Regions from separate parts of the Corynebacterium freiburgense genome, predicted to be linked through region 1. Evidence: predicted binding sites of a transcription regulator. Region 1 holds the regulator's gene; the other holds the start of a gene.
What was found. The regulator LexA, encoded in region 1, represses DNA repair genes until DNA is damaged. The targets are predictions, from matches to a motif close to CGAACANNTGTTCG.

Region 1 (8,646 bases):
ATGGATTTTCATTGTTGTATGGATTTTCGCCACCGCGCTCTGGCCCGTTTGAGAATGGAGGCAAATTAGACATGGTCTCAACCCTTCCTTAGGCGCAATAAATTACTAAAATTCACCTACCTAAGAAATTTTATCTTATAAACGTTTTCAAATTAAAGACTTAATTCTCTCTATCAAAATCTGTAACGTAAATGTTATTTTTTACCGTGCAGTCAATGCAAGAATGAGTGTAATACTTCCGGTCGTTGTAATACATGCTGGGGCAACATTGATATCTAGTGCTTTTCCGGGAAGGCTACGGCTCTTTCCTTCCTGAAAAGTTGCTGCCACGGGCATAGCCGTCATTTCCGCATTGATTGCGGTCTCGCTGCTATCCACTTGTATAACACGATCAATACGACAATCGAGTAATTGCGCAAGTTCGTTCGCATTTTCCATCGCATTTTCTAGTGCCATTTTCTGTGCGGCAGTGTGGGCTTCTGCTTGTTTTTTAGAAGATAATTGCCATTGCGGGCCAGTTATACAGCAGCCTTCAATACCAACTAAGCGTGATAGCACTTCTTGAAGTTCCTGTTGTACCTGTGGTTCATCAAGTCCTTCAACGATATAGGAGCATTTCCACTCTGTTTTTGTTTTGTCTTTATAGTTGGCAAATTTTTCTATGGTCTCGCCACTGGCCCGTAAATGTTGAATAGTGCCGAGTACCGCACGCACTTTATCAACATTAGTAGTTTTTGAAAAAGCAGACTTTTGCTCGCGGATATTCACGCTCACTTCAATATCAAGCACCGCCCGATCGGCTGCCACTTCGACTTCTGCAGTATTGCTCACTCGTATAGTTGGGGTGTGGTTTTCGGGGATTACTCGAAGTTCTTTCATGCTTTAAAAGTGTAGCAACGCTGGCTTTCGTCTATTTCCTGAAAAGCCAAGTTACCGAGTAAAGTATTGGCCCAGTTATGTCTACTTCAGCTGGATCATCCCCTACAAAGCGCGAACTCTATCGCCTCATCGATCATGTTTCGCTTGTCGACGCCCGCGCATTCCGCCGTCGGCTTTCCAAGGCACGGTCCCCTCGTGCACTCGCAGCTATTGCTGCGGACATACATGCGGCGCGGGTAGCGTTAGCGTCCCGGGCGTCGAAAATCCCGGAGATTTCGTACCCGGAACATTTGCCAGTGACCGCCCGCCGGAACGATATAGCTGAAGCAATTCGTGACCACCAAGTAGTTATTATCGCCGGTGAAACTGGTTCTGGGAAAACAACGCAGATCCCAAAAATCTGTTTGGAACTTGGCTATGGGGTTTGGGGACGTATTGGGCACACACAGCCTCGACGTCTTGCCGCACGTACCGTCGCTGAACGACTCGCCGAGGAACTCGGACAAAGTGTTGGGGAATCCGTAGGGTATGCGATTCGTTTCGATGATCGGGTCTCCCCTACAACAGCAGTCAAACTTATGACCGACGGCATTTTGCTTACGGAGATGCAGCGGGATCGCTACCTTTATGGCTATGACACGCTTATTATCGACGAAGCACACGAACGCAGTCTTAATATCGACTTTTTGCTTGGATATATTAAACAGATTTTGCCAAAGCGCCCGGACTTAAAGGTCATTATTACTTCAGCAACAATCGACCCTGAGCGTTTTGCCAAACATTTCGCCGACGCTAATGGGGTACCCGCACCAATTATTGAAGTTTCCGGACGGACATACCCAGTGGAAATCCGTTACCGCCCACTGCAACAGGAAGTCCAAGGCAAACTCGTAGATATCGATCCGTTAGACGGATTGTGCTTGGCAATCGAAGAACTCTTTGCTGAAGGGCCCGGCGATATTTTATGCTTCTTCCCCGGTGAACGTGATATTCGTGATGCAATGGAAATCATTGAAGCGCGAAAATGGCGGGGTGTAGAGGTCACCCCTTTGTTCGGCCGGTTATCCAATGAAGAGCAGCACAGAGTATTCGCACCACATTCAGGTCGCCGTATAGTCTTGGCTACAAATATTGCAGAAACATCCCTGACTGTCCCTGGCATCCATTATGTTGTGGATACTGGCACCGCCCGAATTTCACGGTATTCGGCCCGAACAAAAGTCCAGCGTCTTCCAATCGAACCGATTTCTCAAGCTAGCGCCAATCAACGTTCGGGTCGTTGTGGACGTATTGCCGATGGTATAGCAATCCGCTTGTACTCCGAAGAAGACTTTCTTTCTCGCCCGGAATTTACAGATCCGGAAATCTTGCGCACTAACCTTGCCAGTGTCATATTACATATGGCGGCATTAAAACTCGGGGATATTACGGAGTTTCCTTTTGTGCAACCCCCGGACTATCGCGCAATCCGAGACGGATTATTACTACTCCACGAACTCGGCGCATTGGAAGAAAATACCAATGCCCAGGAGATTACACTCACTGACACCGGGCAAACACTCTCACGAATCCCCGTTGACCCACGCATGGCTAGAATGCTAATTGCCGCACATGATCTGGGGTGTTTAGATGCGGTAACGATTATCGTGGCTGCACTAACTATTCAAGATGTTCGGGAACGTCCACTAGATTTCCAGGCGCAAGCAGATCAAGCTCATGCCCGATTTAAGGTAGAAGGCAGTGATTTCCTCTCCTATGTAAAGCTATGGGATTATATCCAGAAAACACGTAGTGAGCTTTCTGGAAATGCCTTCCGAAAGCGCATCAATAAGGAATTTCTGCACTATATGCGAATTCGGGATTGGTGGGATTTAGTTCGTCAACTTCGCGGAATTACTGCAGATCTTGGGTGGAGCCGCGCTGAAGATGTAGCTACCGAGCCAAATCCGGATGCTATTCACCAGGCTCTACTTTCTGGATTGCTTTCGCATATTGGTTCACGGATATCCGATTCGAAAGAGTTTCACGGGGCCCGCGGCACAAAATTCATGGTATTCCCCGGATCGAGCCTTGCTAAAAAACCACCGCAATTCGTTATGGCGGCGGAACTTGTGGAGACGTCAAAACTCTGGGCACGTGATGTGGCACAAATCGACCCCGCATGGGTAGAACATATTGCCGCCGCACTGCTCAAACACCAGTACTCGGAACCGCACTGGTCATCGTCCCGGACCGCCGCAATGGCATACCAAAAGTCAACGCTCTACGGCGTTACCATTATTGCCGAGCGCAGGGTTTCATATCACCGTATCGACGCCGCGGCAGCCCGCGATCTATTTATCCGTCATGCCCTTGTGGAGGGTGATTGGAATACGCATCATTCGTTTTTCCACAAAAATCGGGAAAAACTCACCGCCGCAGGAACCCTGGAAAATAAGGCACGACGCCGCGATATTGTGGTCGATGAAGACACGCTTTTTAATTTCTACGATAGCCGTCTACCTGAAAATATCACCACTGGCCGCCACTTCGATCGCTGGTGGAAACGACACCAAAAACAAAACCCGCATCTTTTGGATTTCGACCCCGAAGCCCTTATTAACCCAGAAGCCGAAGCCGTTTCCGAAGATGCTTTTCCTGATGTATGGCGACAAGGCAGTCTGGAATATGAGCTCGACTACCGCTTTGAACCGGGCCATGAATTCGACGGAGTTACATTACGAATACCTGTACCCTTACTCGCCAGTGTCAACGATACAGATTTCGAATGGCTCGTCCCTGGACTCCGACTTGAATTAATCTCCGCACTTATTCGTACCCTCCCCAAAGCACTCCGCCGATCGGTAGTGCCCGCACAAGAATTCGCCAAACGCGCCATTGGGGGACTCCATCCATATCATGGTTCACTGGCCGAACAACTCTCCGATCAACTCCGTGCCATTGGTGGATCCGGTATCCAGGCATCCGACTTCCGTTTCGACGCCCTCCCCAACCACCTGCGTATTACCTTCGCCGCAATCGATAAACGCGGGACGATAATCGACCACGATAAAAACCTGGCTGCACTCCGCGACCGACAAGCAGGCAAAATCCGGGCCTCCGTAAGCCAAGTAGCACGCTCCAGCGAAAGCGACGTCGCAACGCAGTGGACCAATGAAACCTTGGGCATGATCCAAGAGGAAATCATTTCCACCGTCGACGGCCAGCAAGTAGTCACCTACCCCGCGCTGGTAGCTACCCCACAAGGTTTCTCGATACAAGTCCTTCCCACAAAGGCGGCTGCCGACGCCGCGATGATGACCGCAACTCTTACCATGCTGATGCGCGAAATCACCGTCAATGTGAAAAATATGTCGAATGGACTGCCATTGCAGCAGCGCGTAGCCTTAGAAAATTACCCCCATGGAGGGGTTAAAGGATTGGTTGAAGATGCCCGCGTAGCAGCGATTCGTGACGCAATGCTCGAAGCTGGCGGACCGGTGCGAAGCCCCGAAGAATTCAAACGTTTGAAAGAAAAAGTCGCACCGAATGTGCCTCGGCTAGTCCGGCAGAGTGTGGTAACAATCGCCCCTGCGCTGGTAGATTACCTAAATCTCCGTGATGAGCTTTCCCAATGGACTGGCGAATCCATTGACGATATGCAACAACAACTTGACTTCCTTTTGCCACCACATGCGATAAGCATCCACGGTATCCAACGCCTCCAACACCTACGCCGCTACCTCGCTGCAATGGTCGTTCGCCTAGAAAACCTCGACCTTGATCCCGATCATGATGCCGACCTTCAGGATTCCATAACAGCAGCCACCAATTACCTAGAAACGAAATTAAAGAAACTCCCCACAGGGCGTGAGAAAAGCCGTGCAGTAAAAGATATTCGATGGATGATTGAAGAACTCCGCGTCAGCCTATTTGCCCAACGACTCGGTACCGCACACCCCATTTCCGTACGGAGAATCGAAAAAGCAGTAGATAAGCTGCATTAAAGAGTCCACCGCGGATGCCTGCTCCACTAATCCAAGCATCCACCATGGACGATTATTCTTGCCTAGCGCGCCTACGCATCAGACGAATTTCGGATTCAAAGTCATCCGCGCTTTCAAATGACTTGTACACAGAAGCGAACCGTAAATATCCCACTTCGTCCAGCTCGCGCAATGGTTCAAGAATCGCCAGCCCGATTTCATTTGCATTTACCTGAGAACTCCCATGCGCACGCACAGCTTCCTCAACCTCCTGCGCGAGACGCTTTAAGGCGTCATCAGACACATCACGCCCCTGGCACGCCCTACGCACGCCCGTAATCACCTTCTCACGGCTAAACGGTTCCGTAACCCCATTACGCTTAACCACCAGCAAAACTGCCTTTTCAACAGTGGTAAAACGGCCATTACACTCCACGCATTCGCGCCGTCTCCGGATGGCCGATCCGGAATCAATTACACGACTATCAATCACGCGGGAGCCACGTTGTTGGCAGAACGGACAATGCATTCCGAACCCTTTCGCCTTAAGCCGACCACGTTTATCTTGGAACGTTCCTATCTTAACGCCCTTTGTTCGTTAAGCATTAGATTGTCACCAATCAACTATGGCACGAATAAACCTGCACAATTGCTATTCTATTGCATTTTAATAATGGGAATTCCTCAGCATCTCCATTGGCTGCAATTATTATATCGAACACTATATCGACCGAAGAAAGGTGGTCTGCAACTAGATTACGCGCAGTATTAATTCGAACTTGCGAAGAACTTAGCTAGTTTGAATCAAGCGTCGATTTTTGCGAGCCAAACGTTCGAACAATGTTTGACATACCATTAAAGAAACACATTCTAGAACATTTCTCAATACCCACAACACCCACCTTTTCCACCCCCTTTAGAATGAGTATAATGCCAGCATACTGCCAAAAATCAGTTTCGAGACATTGGGCCTTCACATTTAAGTAGCATGCAATATTACTTACACATAGCAACTGAACTACAGCGGACCGCTTATTTGTTCTAATTAGAATACATATTCTGTATGAATTTTCACGAACATAAGCGTATTTAGCAATCTCCTGAATTTTTCGAACAGGCGACCAAACTCGCGATTTTTTGAGGTACGCTGAATTAGCAAGAGGTTGCAGTTTGAGTTTGTCTAATACCTCACTCAAGGTGACACCTAGTGCTCACCGTTTTACTATCCAACATTTCGTCACACATGGGGGCTCTCCCCCATTCCCCACTACTTCCCCAATTGGAGTTGATCCCTATGACCAACAAGCAACCAAAGCTTGATATGTCTTCTTTGTCCGATAGGCAACGTCGAATCCTTGAGGTCATCCGTGACGCTGTTGTGCTGCGCGGCTATCCACCAAGCATTCGCGAAATTGGAGACGCCGCTGGGTTGCAATCTACTTCTTCTGTTGCTTACCAACTTCGCGAACTCGAAAAGAAAGGCTTTTTACGCCGCGATCCAAATAAACCTCGCGCCGTAGATGTTCGGCATCTCCCAGGCGCTGTTCCTCCAAAGGCTGGGCCAAAACCACGTCCAAAGGATATGGAAAACCCCTACGAGGAAGAGACAAACGAGGCACAATTTATTCCGGTTGTGGGGACCATCGCTGCGGGTAGCCCAATTCTCGCCGAGGAAAACGTCGAAGACTACTTCCCTATGCCTTCATCAATCGTAGGTGACGGCGACTTATTTATGCTCCAAGTTATTGGCGAATCAATGAAAGATGCTGGCATTCTCGACGGCGACTGGGTCGTTTTACGCTCCCAACCTGTAGCCGAGCAAGGCCAGTTTGTAGCCGCAATGATTGATGGTGAAGCCACCGTCAAAGAATTCCACAAGGATTCCACTGGAGTTTGGCTTTTGCCACATAATGACGCTTTCTCACCGATCTCGGGCGAAGAAGCAGAAATTCTTGGCATTGTCGTTTCCTTGATTCGGAAAATCTAATAATCGGGCATCCGGAGGCTAAATTACCCCCACATTTGTGGGTTTTTATCCGAATTTGGTCTCCGAATGCCCATTTGGGCTTCACTTCGTGCGAAACTTAGTCGAAGAAACGGGCATAAAACCCACGTTGATTTTCCGAATTGAGGTTTTGCATGTACGCCGAAGAGCGCAGACGCCAAATTGCATCACTCACTGCTGTAGAAGGACGCGTTAACGTCACCGAATTGGCTGCTCGTTTCGACGTCACCGCAGAAACCATTCGTCGCGACCTCGCCGTTTTAGATTCTGAAGGTTCAGTTCATCGCGTCCATGGAGGCGCCGTAGCAAGTCAGAATTTTCAAACCACAGAATTTACCGTAGATGCGAGAGCAAAATCCGCCTCGACTGCGAAATCCGCCATTGCGCGCGCCGCTTTAGAATTCCTCCCAGAACCACAAGGTGGCATGTTCCTTGACGCTGGTACAACGCTTGCGGCACTAGCTGAACTCATTGCTGACCGGCCAAATGCCAAACAATGGTCAATTGTTACAAACTGTCTCCCTATTGCTATGCAGCTCGCCTCCTCCGGACTGGAAGAGGTTCAACTTCTGGGCGGCAGCGTACGAGCAATTACCCAGGCAGTAGTGGGAGATACCGCGCTACGTACACTAGCATTAATGCGTGCTGATGTTGCGTTTATCGGAACAAATGCACTGACGTTGGATCACGGTCTTTCTACAGCAGACTCTCAAGAAGCAGCTGTAAAACGCGCCATGATTACAAATGCAAATAAAGTAATTGTGCTGTGCGATTCCACCAAAATGGGGTGCGATTATTTAGTAAGTTTCGCAGGAGTTGACGATATCGACGTCGTAATTACCGATGCAGGCGCACCTGAATCCTTTGTAAATTCACTTCGAGATCGAGAAATTCAGGTAGTTTTAGCCGAATGATACTTACCCTTACCCCCGTCCCCTCCCTTGATCGTACAGCAAATTCGTCACATGAATTGGGGCCGAATCAAGTTTGCAACTTAAGCGATATCGCCACAGTTCCTGGTGGCGTTGGTGTCAATGTTGCACACACACTGTATCGAGCCGGAAACGATGTACTCGCTGTGTTCCCAGCGCCTGAAATTAGCCACTATATGCGATTGATGGCGGTAACTGGTACCCCACACCAAATTATTCCTGTACCAGGTCCCATTCAAATGCACTTTACGTTAACAGACCCGATCGGTGGTACCACTATTCTCAAAGATCCACCTATGCCCCTTGATCCGAGTCAGTTAGCACTGTTGCGGGATCTCACTGTGACTTTAGCTGAAAAAGCCCAATGGGTTCTTCTTGGGGGTCCTTTACCCGATAGTGCTACCGCCGCCTGGTATGTCGAGGTTATTCGAGCATTGGCTCTCTACCATCCGACTGTTAAGGTGGTCGTTTCAACTGAAGGCGCGGCAATACAAGCGCTTGTCCGACAATTGGCTGTCGCACATCCACACACATTTGCACTCAGTCTCAGTGATCTTGAAGACCTGACTTCAACATCACTGGCAGAAGCCAATGACGCCACGATCCTTGCCACTGTAGATGAACTCTTTTCCTCGGACGTTCCAGAAATACTGATCCAATGTTCGCGCAACTACGCACTGTTGGTCAATCGTGACGGTGCATGGAATTGCCGAATTGATGGCCAGCCTGGGCACCAAAGTATTCACTATAAAGAAAGCTTTTTAGCTGGTTATTTACTCGCAGCTGCGAAAAATGTCACTGCAGAAGCTCGGATTTCTACCGCTCTAGCATATAGCCATGCTCAAGGAAGCGAATGGGACAATTT
Region 2 (8,646 bases), 440 kb from region 1:
GCAATCGAAGATCACATGGATCCATACCCTCTGGCGCCACAGCTACATATGACTGCCCGGTAAATTGCTGATCCCCCTCAAAAGCTCGCATTGCGGCCTTTTTGCCGGCCTCATCGCCATCAAAGGTGTAGATCAATTCACCCCGAAAATACGTATCATCCAACATCAAGCGACGCAGCATTTGTAGGTGCTCTTCACCGAAAGCAGTACCGCAGGCAGCCACCGCAGTAGTAATACCGGCAGCATGCATTGCCATAACGTCGGTATACCCTTCAACAACCACAGCTTGATGCGTTGAAGCAATATTCTTTTTCGCTTGATCAAGGCCAAAAAGTACCCGCGACTTTTTATAAAGCATGGTCTCGGGAGTGTTCATATATTTCCCGAGGTTGTCATCCTCAAACAGTTTGCGTGCGCCGAACCCAATAACGTCGCCAGCTAAATTTCGGATTGGCCACAGCAGGCGTCGATGAAACCGATCGATGGGCCCACGGCGACCCATTTTAGAAATGCCTGCGGCCTCAAGTTCTTGGTAGGTGAATCCTTTGCGGAGGAGATGCTTGGTAGCTACATCCCAGCCTTCCGGAGCATAACCACAACCAAACTTATGTGCATCAGCTGCTGAGAGCCCTCGTTCGGTAAGAAACTCCCTCGCCTTTGCTGCTTGAGGGGTTTCTAATTGCTCCATATAGAAACTGTGGACCGCTTTATTGGCCGCAATAAGACGCTGACGCGTTCCTGGCTCTTCGCGCCTAGTAGCCCCTTGATAATTAATGCGGTATCCGATTTTTTCCGCACAGATTTCCACGGCTTCGGGGAAGGAAACATGCTCCATTTTCATAAGGAACGTAAATACGTCTCCACCTTCGCCTGATGAAAAGCAGTGAAAATACCCACGGTTTGGACGCACATGAAATGATGGGGTTTTTTCATCTTTAAATGGCGAAAGCCCTTTGAGTGAATCCGCACCGGCAGGTTTGAGCTGCACGTATTCCCCAACGATTTCTTCGATGGGGGTACGTTCCCGTATCGCTGCAATATCCGAATCTGGGATTCTTCCTTTTGCCATGCCCTATACCTTAGCGCCCTCTCGGTTTTCTGTATTGCTTGAGTCTGCGCCGCTTCTCTTGAGCAAATGTTTGTCTAAATCTATCAGCTTTTGCGCCATCCGGTTCATGCTTTCCCGGCCTCCTTGTTTTGCCTTTGGACGTTCCTCTAATTCCTGCAAGTGGACCTTGTGGAGTCGTGATCGTAGTGATGTCCCCTATCTGCCACGTACAGGTTCCATCAACTGCTATTTCGCATCGTGCCCTGCCACCTGTTTTCATATTGTGATGGTGCCGGCAAAGACATTGCATATTCGACAGTGAGGTCCACCCACCACTGCGATAGTCAATCACATGGTCTTTATCGCAAAACTCTGCTGGTTTTTCGCATCCAGGGAACCGGCAAGTTCCGTCACGCAATTCCAGGACTCGTTTTATTGCTGCACCGGGGCGATAATGCTCATGGCATTCTTGAGCCACTGCAATTGCGTCACGCCAGATTATTTCCGCAGATTCGAAGAGCGCTGTTTTCCCTTGAAGGACTCCCGCACCAGCAAGGTAGTGAGGCTGAAGATCTTCTGGTGGCGCCACTGTTCCATAGAGTTCAAGTTTTACGTTTTGTGCTGTCCCGTTTACGAGCGCCATTATTGCCGTGCAGACGTCTTTATCCACTTTGGCTATGGTTTGTTCAAACAGGGTCGCCTCAGCCGCTGGCAAGACTATCTCAACACGCCGCATTCCAGGTGTTGCGGTTCCTTTAACTTGCATGCTCGGCGCAAGAATTGTCGTTTCTTTTTGTGTTTGTTTTGCGCTTTGTGCAAGCAGAAAGTTTTTTACCCAACGCTTAATGCTTTCCGGGCGCGGTAACGCTTGCTGATCACGTATTGGTTGAACATGTTGAGCTAATGCGGCATCTAATTCGCCCCATATTTCATGATCGTCACCTAAATGCTCAGTGCATTTCAGTATTCCCCGCAAATGATAAAACGTCATATGCCGGTAATACAGTGCGGCTTCTAAAAATTGTGGGAGGTGACGCAGAAGCATATCAATAATAAGCACCCAATCCCGCTCAATTGCCACACTGGTTTGCGCTAATTGAGCTTGTTTTTCTGCATGCATAGAACAATCCGCTACCTGCAGGTCAGGCTGTTGTGCAATATGGTCCATAATATCGTTGTAGTTCTTTTCCAGCGCACGTATTGCCAATGGGTTATCACTATAAGCGACCATAAAATTAGACATTTTCCGCCTTCACCCCCTAACAATAAGAAGTAAATTCCCGACCCTGAATCTAAGACCCATTTTAACAGATAATTTAACCAAGCTCCACGCTACCTACCCCCAAATTGGTAACAAAAACTAACCACGCTACTTTTTTACTAAAAAGCACATATATTCGAGCCCTTAAATCAGTTTTCCCGCCCATAAACCTCAAATAAAAACCATGTATCTAATACCGAACCACCCCAAAATAAGCCACAATCGCGGCCTAGAATATCCAATGAAGATCTCCCACACATACACTTGTAAACATGAAACGGAATCGCGTGCTTCAAAGCATTGGTGGCGCAGTATTAGTTATTGCTGCGGCGTGGTTAGGCATAGATCTTTCGCAAAATAACGGCACCCAATCCACCACGCAATCCAACCAAGTCACGCAATCATCCGCCCCACAGGACAACCAACCAAAACAGAAAGACCAGGCCACCAGTAACTTTAAGGCCAACCGGAGCGGGCTACCTTCATGCCCTGTAAACACACTTCCGGATCAAGCCAATGATGTAATTGACGATATTTTAGCGGGCGGCCCGTTCGAACATCCTGGCATTGATGGTAAGCATTTTGGCAATTATGAGCGGATTTTACCGAAAGAGAAAAGTAGTTTCTACCGGGAGTACACAGTGGATACTCCGGGTGTAAATCATCGTGGGGAGCGCAGGATTGTTGTGGGTGGGGGCTCGAAACAGGATCCGGATACTTGGTATTACACAGACGACCATTATGAGAGTTTTTGCGTTATTCCCGATGCCGAGAACTAGCACGCACTCCAACCACTCGACAAACCAGATCGCCTAACCGCTAGCTGTGGGTTGGTTCGCCGGTAATAAGGTGGTCGGCGTGGTTAAGGCTTTCCAGTACTAAGCGGCTAAGGTGCCCGTCGAGGACGCTATAGATAACATTTCGTCCAACTTTGCGGCATTCGACGAGCCCGCCGAGGCGGAGTTTGGCAAGGTGTTGGCTAACAACCGTGCGGTTAGCGCCGGTGGCGGCAACGAGTTCGGCGACGCTATGTTCGTCTTCGGTAAGGAGCCATAGGAGGTGGAGTCGGGTGGGTTCGGCTAGGAGTTTGAGGGTATTGGAGGCGGATTCGAGGAGTTTTGGAGATGCTTCGAGGTCGTGAACAAACGATGGTTCGATAAGGGTTTCGTGCATTTCCATTCAGTTCACTTCCATTGGATTAAAAAGTTCAACGTGTTGAATTGAGTGTACCCACTGGTTCCAATTTTGGCGCGGCCTCTCGGGTATTAACGCTAAGCATTGTGCCGAACAAACCAATAATTATCAACACTAGTGTGGCCCAGGAAAGTCCCATGGTGGCGCCGAGCCAGCCGGCAAGTGGGTAGGTTACCAGGTAGCACGCATGACTTAAGGAAAATTGCGCCGCAAACACTTGTCCGAGTTCCGCTTCAGGCGTGTATTTCCGCAGGATTTGCCCGATTGGGGTTTGCATTGCGGAAAGGGCAGCACCGAGCACGGGCCAGATAATCCAGAGTAACCATTCCCAGTGCAAAATCAGGGTGAGGTAGAGCACCACCATTCCGCTTATCGACGCCGCGGCCCCCGCCCACATCACGGGAAAATCACCGTAGCGTTCGCGAATTTTTGGCATAAGGAAGGCCACCCCCATTGAGCCAGCCCCGAAGACTGCGAGCAGCCAAGCGACCGCGGCGTCGTTACGCTGAAATACGGTTCGCATAATAACAACGGTATTTACCAATACCATGGCCATTGGGGCGGCGATTGCAATATTAAGCCAGAGGAGGCGTCGTAAGTGTGGCGTGCGGACCATAGTGCTAATGCCGCCTAGACTGTGCTTTTTACTTTTGTAGCCTTTGGGTAGTTGCGGGATAACGGAGGCAACGAATAACAGCGAGCCAAGGAACCCGAGGGCGGTACCCATAAAAAGTCCGTGGTAGGTCATTACAAGTAATGCTGCGGCGGCAAGCATTGGGCTGAGCAGTGCTTCAAGGTCATATGCCAGCCGGGATAGCGATAGGGCTGCGGTGTATTCGTCTTCATCCGCAATTACCCGCGGAATTGTAGCCTGGAATGCCGGAGTAAAAGTTGCTGAAGCTAATTGCAATACCGCAATAGCGGCATACAGTTCCCACTGAGTGTCTACAAACGGCAGCATTAATGCAATGCCGATGCGCAGGGCGTCAGCACCTATAAGGACGGCGGCAGTAGGGGCGCGCTGAAACCATGAACTCACTATGGGCGCGGCGCAAACATACATACAGATTTTTATGGTCAGCGCTATGGCAAGCACCTGACCGGCCTGGCTACCTGCGAAATCATAGGCCAATAACCCGAGAGCGACGGTAAGCAGCCCGGTGCCAATCAAGGCGACAATTTGTGCAGCAAAGAGGCGTCGGTACGTGCGATGACGAAGTGGGGCAAGCATAGCGAAACCTTTCAACCAATATGTGCACCCGTATGCACATATTGACTGATGGTAAACCTAACCTAGCTTCACCGCAAGAGAATTATTCAAAAAATCCGGAAATTGCCACCGCTTCCTTATACACACGCTGCAATCTCGATTCGGTCATAGAAGCGATTTGATCAATAATCACGCGTTGCCGTTGTGCATCATTTGCCGCTGCATCAAACCATGGCCGAAACATGGGATCTAGTGTTCCCGGCGCCCCCATTGCCAAATATTCATATACCAATCGAATCTGCTCCCGTTGCCGGTCCTGCCTGCGCAAATGCCCGGGATCCTCCATAACATAAAGCACCGCAATGGTCTTTAAAAGCGTTACCTCTGCCAGCGCCTGCGGTGGCACCACCAATATCCCAGAATGCCTTCCTAATACCTGACCAGATTTGCGAGTTGCAGCAATAGTTGCAGACACAAACCTGCCCACAAGTTCGGACGTTAACGCCTTGAGCGCCGCTACTTTTCCTAAACTGGCGTCATAGTCCGCCGCTGCGGACACTACTTCCAATTGCCGCAATCGGGCTGCGGCTTCAATGAGTTCGTTTTGATCTCCGCCAAAAGCCCGCGAACCCTTTTCCGCGAGCGCAACCAGCTCCACAAGATCCCAAAGCACACGCAAATCTATTCGATTTGAAAGAACGCCATCCTCAACATCATGAACGGAATAGGCAACATCATCGGACCAATCCATAATCTGCCCCTCTACCGGAGGCTGCACACCACTACTGCCCTGCCGAATCCACGCCAATACCGATTGGTCTTCGTTATAAGCCCCGTATTTTATGCCTGATTTTTTACTTGATACACCGCTTGCCTGGGCCTGCGCATCCGCTTGTGTCCATGGATATTTACACGCCGCATCCAGCGATGCCCGCGAAAGATTTAAACCAAAACTCTCCCCGGAAGGTGATAGCACTTTCGGTTCAAGACGTGTAAGAATACGCAAAGTTTGAGCATTGCCTTCAAAGCCGCCGCAAAGATCCGCAAGCTCATTGAGTGCCACTTCCCCATTGTGCCCAAATGGTGGGTGCCCGATATCATGGCACAGCCCGGCAAGCTCTGCGAGTTCAGGATCTACCCCAAGACCCGCACCTAATGCTCGTGCAATCTGGGCCACCTCCAATGAATGGGTAAGTCGCGTCCGCGGAGTATCGCCATCGTGCGGCCCCACTACTTGCGTTTTATCTGCAAGACGACGCAATGCAGCAGAATGCAAAACCCGCGCACGGTCTCGGGCGAACACAGTGCGATGTTCCTGGTTCGTTCCCGGAAAATGACTACGCTTTGCAGATTCGACAAAACGCCGCTCATAATCCAATGCGGTGTAGTGGTACCCCACTGCCCGACCCCTTTCAGATAAAACTTTTTATAACTTAGACACCAGTGTGCCAGGTCGATAGCTATTGTTGTGGTATGTATTCAAAGCGCGCCAATGTCCGAACAACATCCGCAACATTCGCAGCTATGTGTGTCACAGGAATCGCTGCACTTAGCACGGCACCCATAGCATTGGCCGTGGCGCCGAACTCTTTTGAAACTACTAGCATCCACCTTGCGCAGGACGTGGATACCCAATCACCTCCCCCGAGCGCACACACCCAGCATGTAATCGATCATTCCGGGGTGCTCAGTGATTCCGATATCGCCGAATTAGAAGATATGATCGCCAAGGTTAGGCAACAAGAACAGCGCGATATGTATGTGGTGTACCAACCTACATTCGGAACTTTAGATCCAAATAAATTTGCTGAAGACACATTTAAACTCAATGCGGCCGATAATGTTTTAGTTTTCGCAGTAGCCACCGAGACCAGAAAATACGCGGTAGCTCATCGCACTGAAAACTCCGCATGGAGCCAACGCGAAATTACAAACGTTAAAGATGCAGCCCATACAAAACTTGTGGAATTAGACTTCCGAGGCGCTGCCTTTGCCGCTGTAAAAGCTGGCGGCGGAAAAGCCCTACGCACCCCTGAAGAAGAAGCGGCAGCAACCCGAAGCACATATACATTTTTGGGCACTGGAGCGGCGAGCGTTGTGGCGGCCGGTGGTGGCGTTTGGTATTTAAATCGCCGCCGTAAGGCAAAGAATATTGCATCCGCACGGGAGATCGAACCAGGAAATGTTCATGAGCTCAGCAATCAGCCAATTGAGGTGCTGGAGGAACTTGCCAAAGAGGAATTAGTCTCTACTGATGAATCTATTCGACGCGCCCGTGATGAACTGGATTTAGCTATGTCTGAATTCGGCGCGGAACGGGTGCGCCCATTTACTAGCGCCATGAATAGCTCTACATCCACATTGCAACGCGCTTTCCAACTTCAGCAGAAAATTAATAGTGGCCAAGCCGGTTCTCCCACACAACGCAAAGCCATGCTTGTAGATATTGTTTCTAGTTGCGGTTTGGCTGACGACGCCCTGGATAAGGTCGCCGCTGAATTTGCTGAGCTACGCAACCTTTTGGTAAATGCGCCAAGTAAAATCGAGCAGCTCACGCAACAAACCATCGATTTGCGCAGCAGAATTCCTCATGCTGGCGAAACCCTACAACAACTCCAGCAAACCTATGCTCCATCAATTATCGATAGCATTGATGAAAATGTTGATCTAGCCAGCGAACTCACCACACAAGCGGAATCCAATATTGACTCCGCACGTGAGCAATTAAGTTTGCCTCCTGGCTCCCAAGGCGGCGTTATAGATGCCATCCGAAATGCTGAAAACGCAGTATCCCATGCCGATAAAGCACTTTCCAGCGTAGAAAACGCCGCAACAGATATTGCCGCTGCCCAAGCTGGCATTGGCCTAGTAATCACAGAAATCGAGCAAGAAGTCGAGGAAGCGAAGCAACTTAAAGCAGTAGGCAAAGCCCAAGGTTCTCACGCCAACTGGGACAAAGTTGCAGAAACACTTAACCGTGCCCCCGATGTACTCTCCCAAGCTCGGGAAAACGCCGAAGCAGACCCACTGACCACCTATAGCACCCTTGTTGAATACGATGCCGAACTCGATCTCCTATTAGATACAGTTCGGGAAAGCAACGCTCAACAAGCCCGCGCATTGCAAATTCTGGACAATACACTGCAATCCGCCGAAGCGGCATTGCGCTCCGCCGATGACTTTATTGGTACTCGAGGCAAAATCGTTGGCTCATCCGCTCGTGCCCAATTAGCAGAGGGACACCGCCAACATGCACTTGCTCTGCAAAATCGCACCACAGATACCCGAGCAGCCATCGTAGCGGCACAGGAAGCGCAAGCTATTGCAAAACGTGCCCTTAAGGGTGCACGCAGCGATGTCAATGCACATTACGCACGACAAAGCAGCGCTAATAGTAGCTTTACTACCGGCATGATTGCAGGACATATTATGAGCAGTGGTGGCGGCGGCTTTTCAAGCGGCTTCTCCGGTTTCTCCGGCGGAGGAGGCGGAGGCGTCAGCTCCAGTAGCGGCAGTTTCTAGTAGTGCGAGGCTTTAGTGTTTGTGGATCCCAAACGTGAAGACTTGCGCGGAGATTAGCGAACCTTCTATACTTCATGTACAATTATTCACATTAAACACACAGCTTTAATATATCCCGTATTACGCAGAGGGAAGAATGGAGGCACAAATGAATATCTACGAAATTTCTTCCCTGCTCTCTGAGTGGTACGCATTGCCGGAGGATGTTAAGGCTGAATGTCGTCGTTCAGTTGCGGTGGAACGTGTAGCAATGTCCATGGCTATGGAACGCGAGTACGTAAGTAAAGAATGGTTCTATCAAGCCCAGGAACGTCAAAATCAACTTGCTCCAGTTAAGGTTCAATGACACCCGAATTTAACGGCACACGAACATTTGATACCGTTCACGGTAAGTTGCCTTACACAGAGGTA

Region 2: a site for LexA is predicted at 2,435-2,448, ahead of CFREI_RS09765 (HNH endonuclease signature motif containing protein). Genes of this name have one in related genera too.

Annotation. Positions count from the first base shown of each region.
Region 1 is NZ_CP047355.1:1,721,519-1,730,164, forward strand. Features, by position in the region: gene CFREI_RS07790 (hypothetical protein) at 1-73, opposite strand, end outside; gene CFREI_RS07795 (SIMPL domain-containing protein) at 202-879, opposite strand; gene hrpA (ATP-dependent RNA helicase HrpA) at 957-4,865, shown strand; gene nrdR (transcriptional regulator NrdR) at 4,918-5,373, opposite strand; gene lexA (transcriptional repressor LexA) at 6,139-6,831, shown strand; gene sugR (transcriptional regulator SugR) at 6,984-7,763, shown strand; gene CFREI_RS07820 (PfkB family carbohydrate kinase) at 7,760-8,646, shown strand, end outside.
Region 2 is NZ_CP047355.1:2,162,267-2,170,912, forward strand. Features, by position in the region: gene dnaG (DNA primase) at 1-1,069, opposite strand, end outside; gene CFREI_RS09765 (HNH endonuclease signature motif containing protein) at 1,080-2,291, opposite strand; gene CFREI_RS09770 (guanyl-specific ribonuclease) at 2,582-3,088, shown strand; gene CFREI_RS09775 (ArsR/SmtB family transcription factor) at 3,129-3,488, opposite strand; gene CFREI_RS09780 (MFS transporter) at 3,517-4,734, opposite strand; gene CFREI_RS09785 (deoxyguanosinetriphosphate triphosphohydrolase) at 4,817-6,112, opposite strand; gene CFREI_RS09790 (TPM domain-containing protein) at 6,187-8,235, shown strand; gene CFREI_RS09795 (hypothetical protein) at 8,384-8,581, shown strand; gene CFREI_RS09800 (Fic family protein) at 8,578-8,646, shown strand, end outside.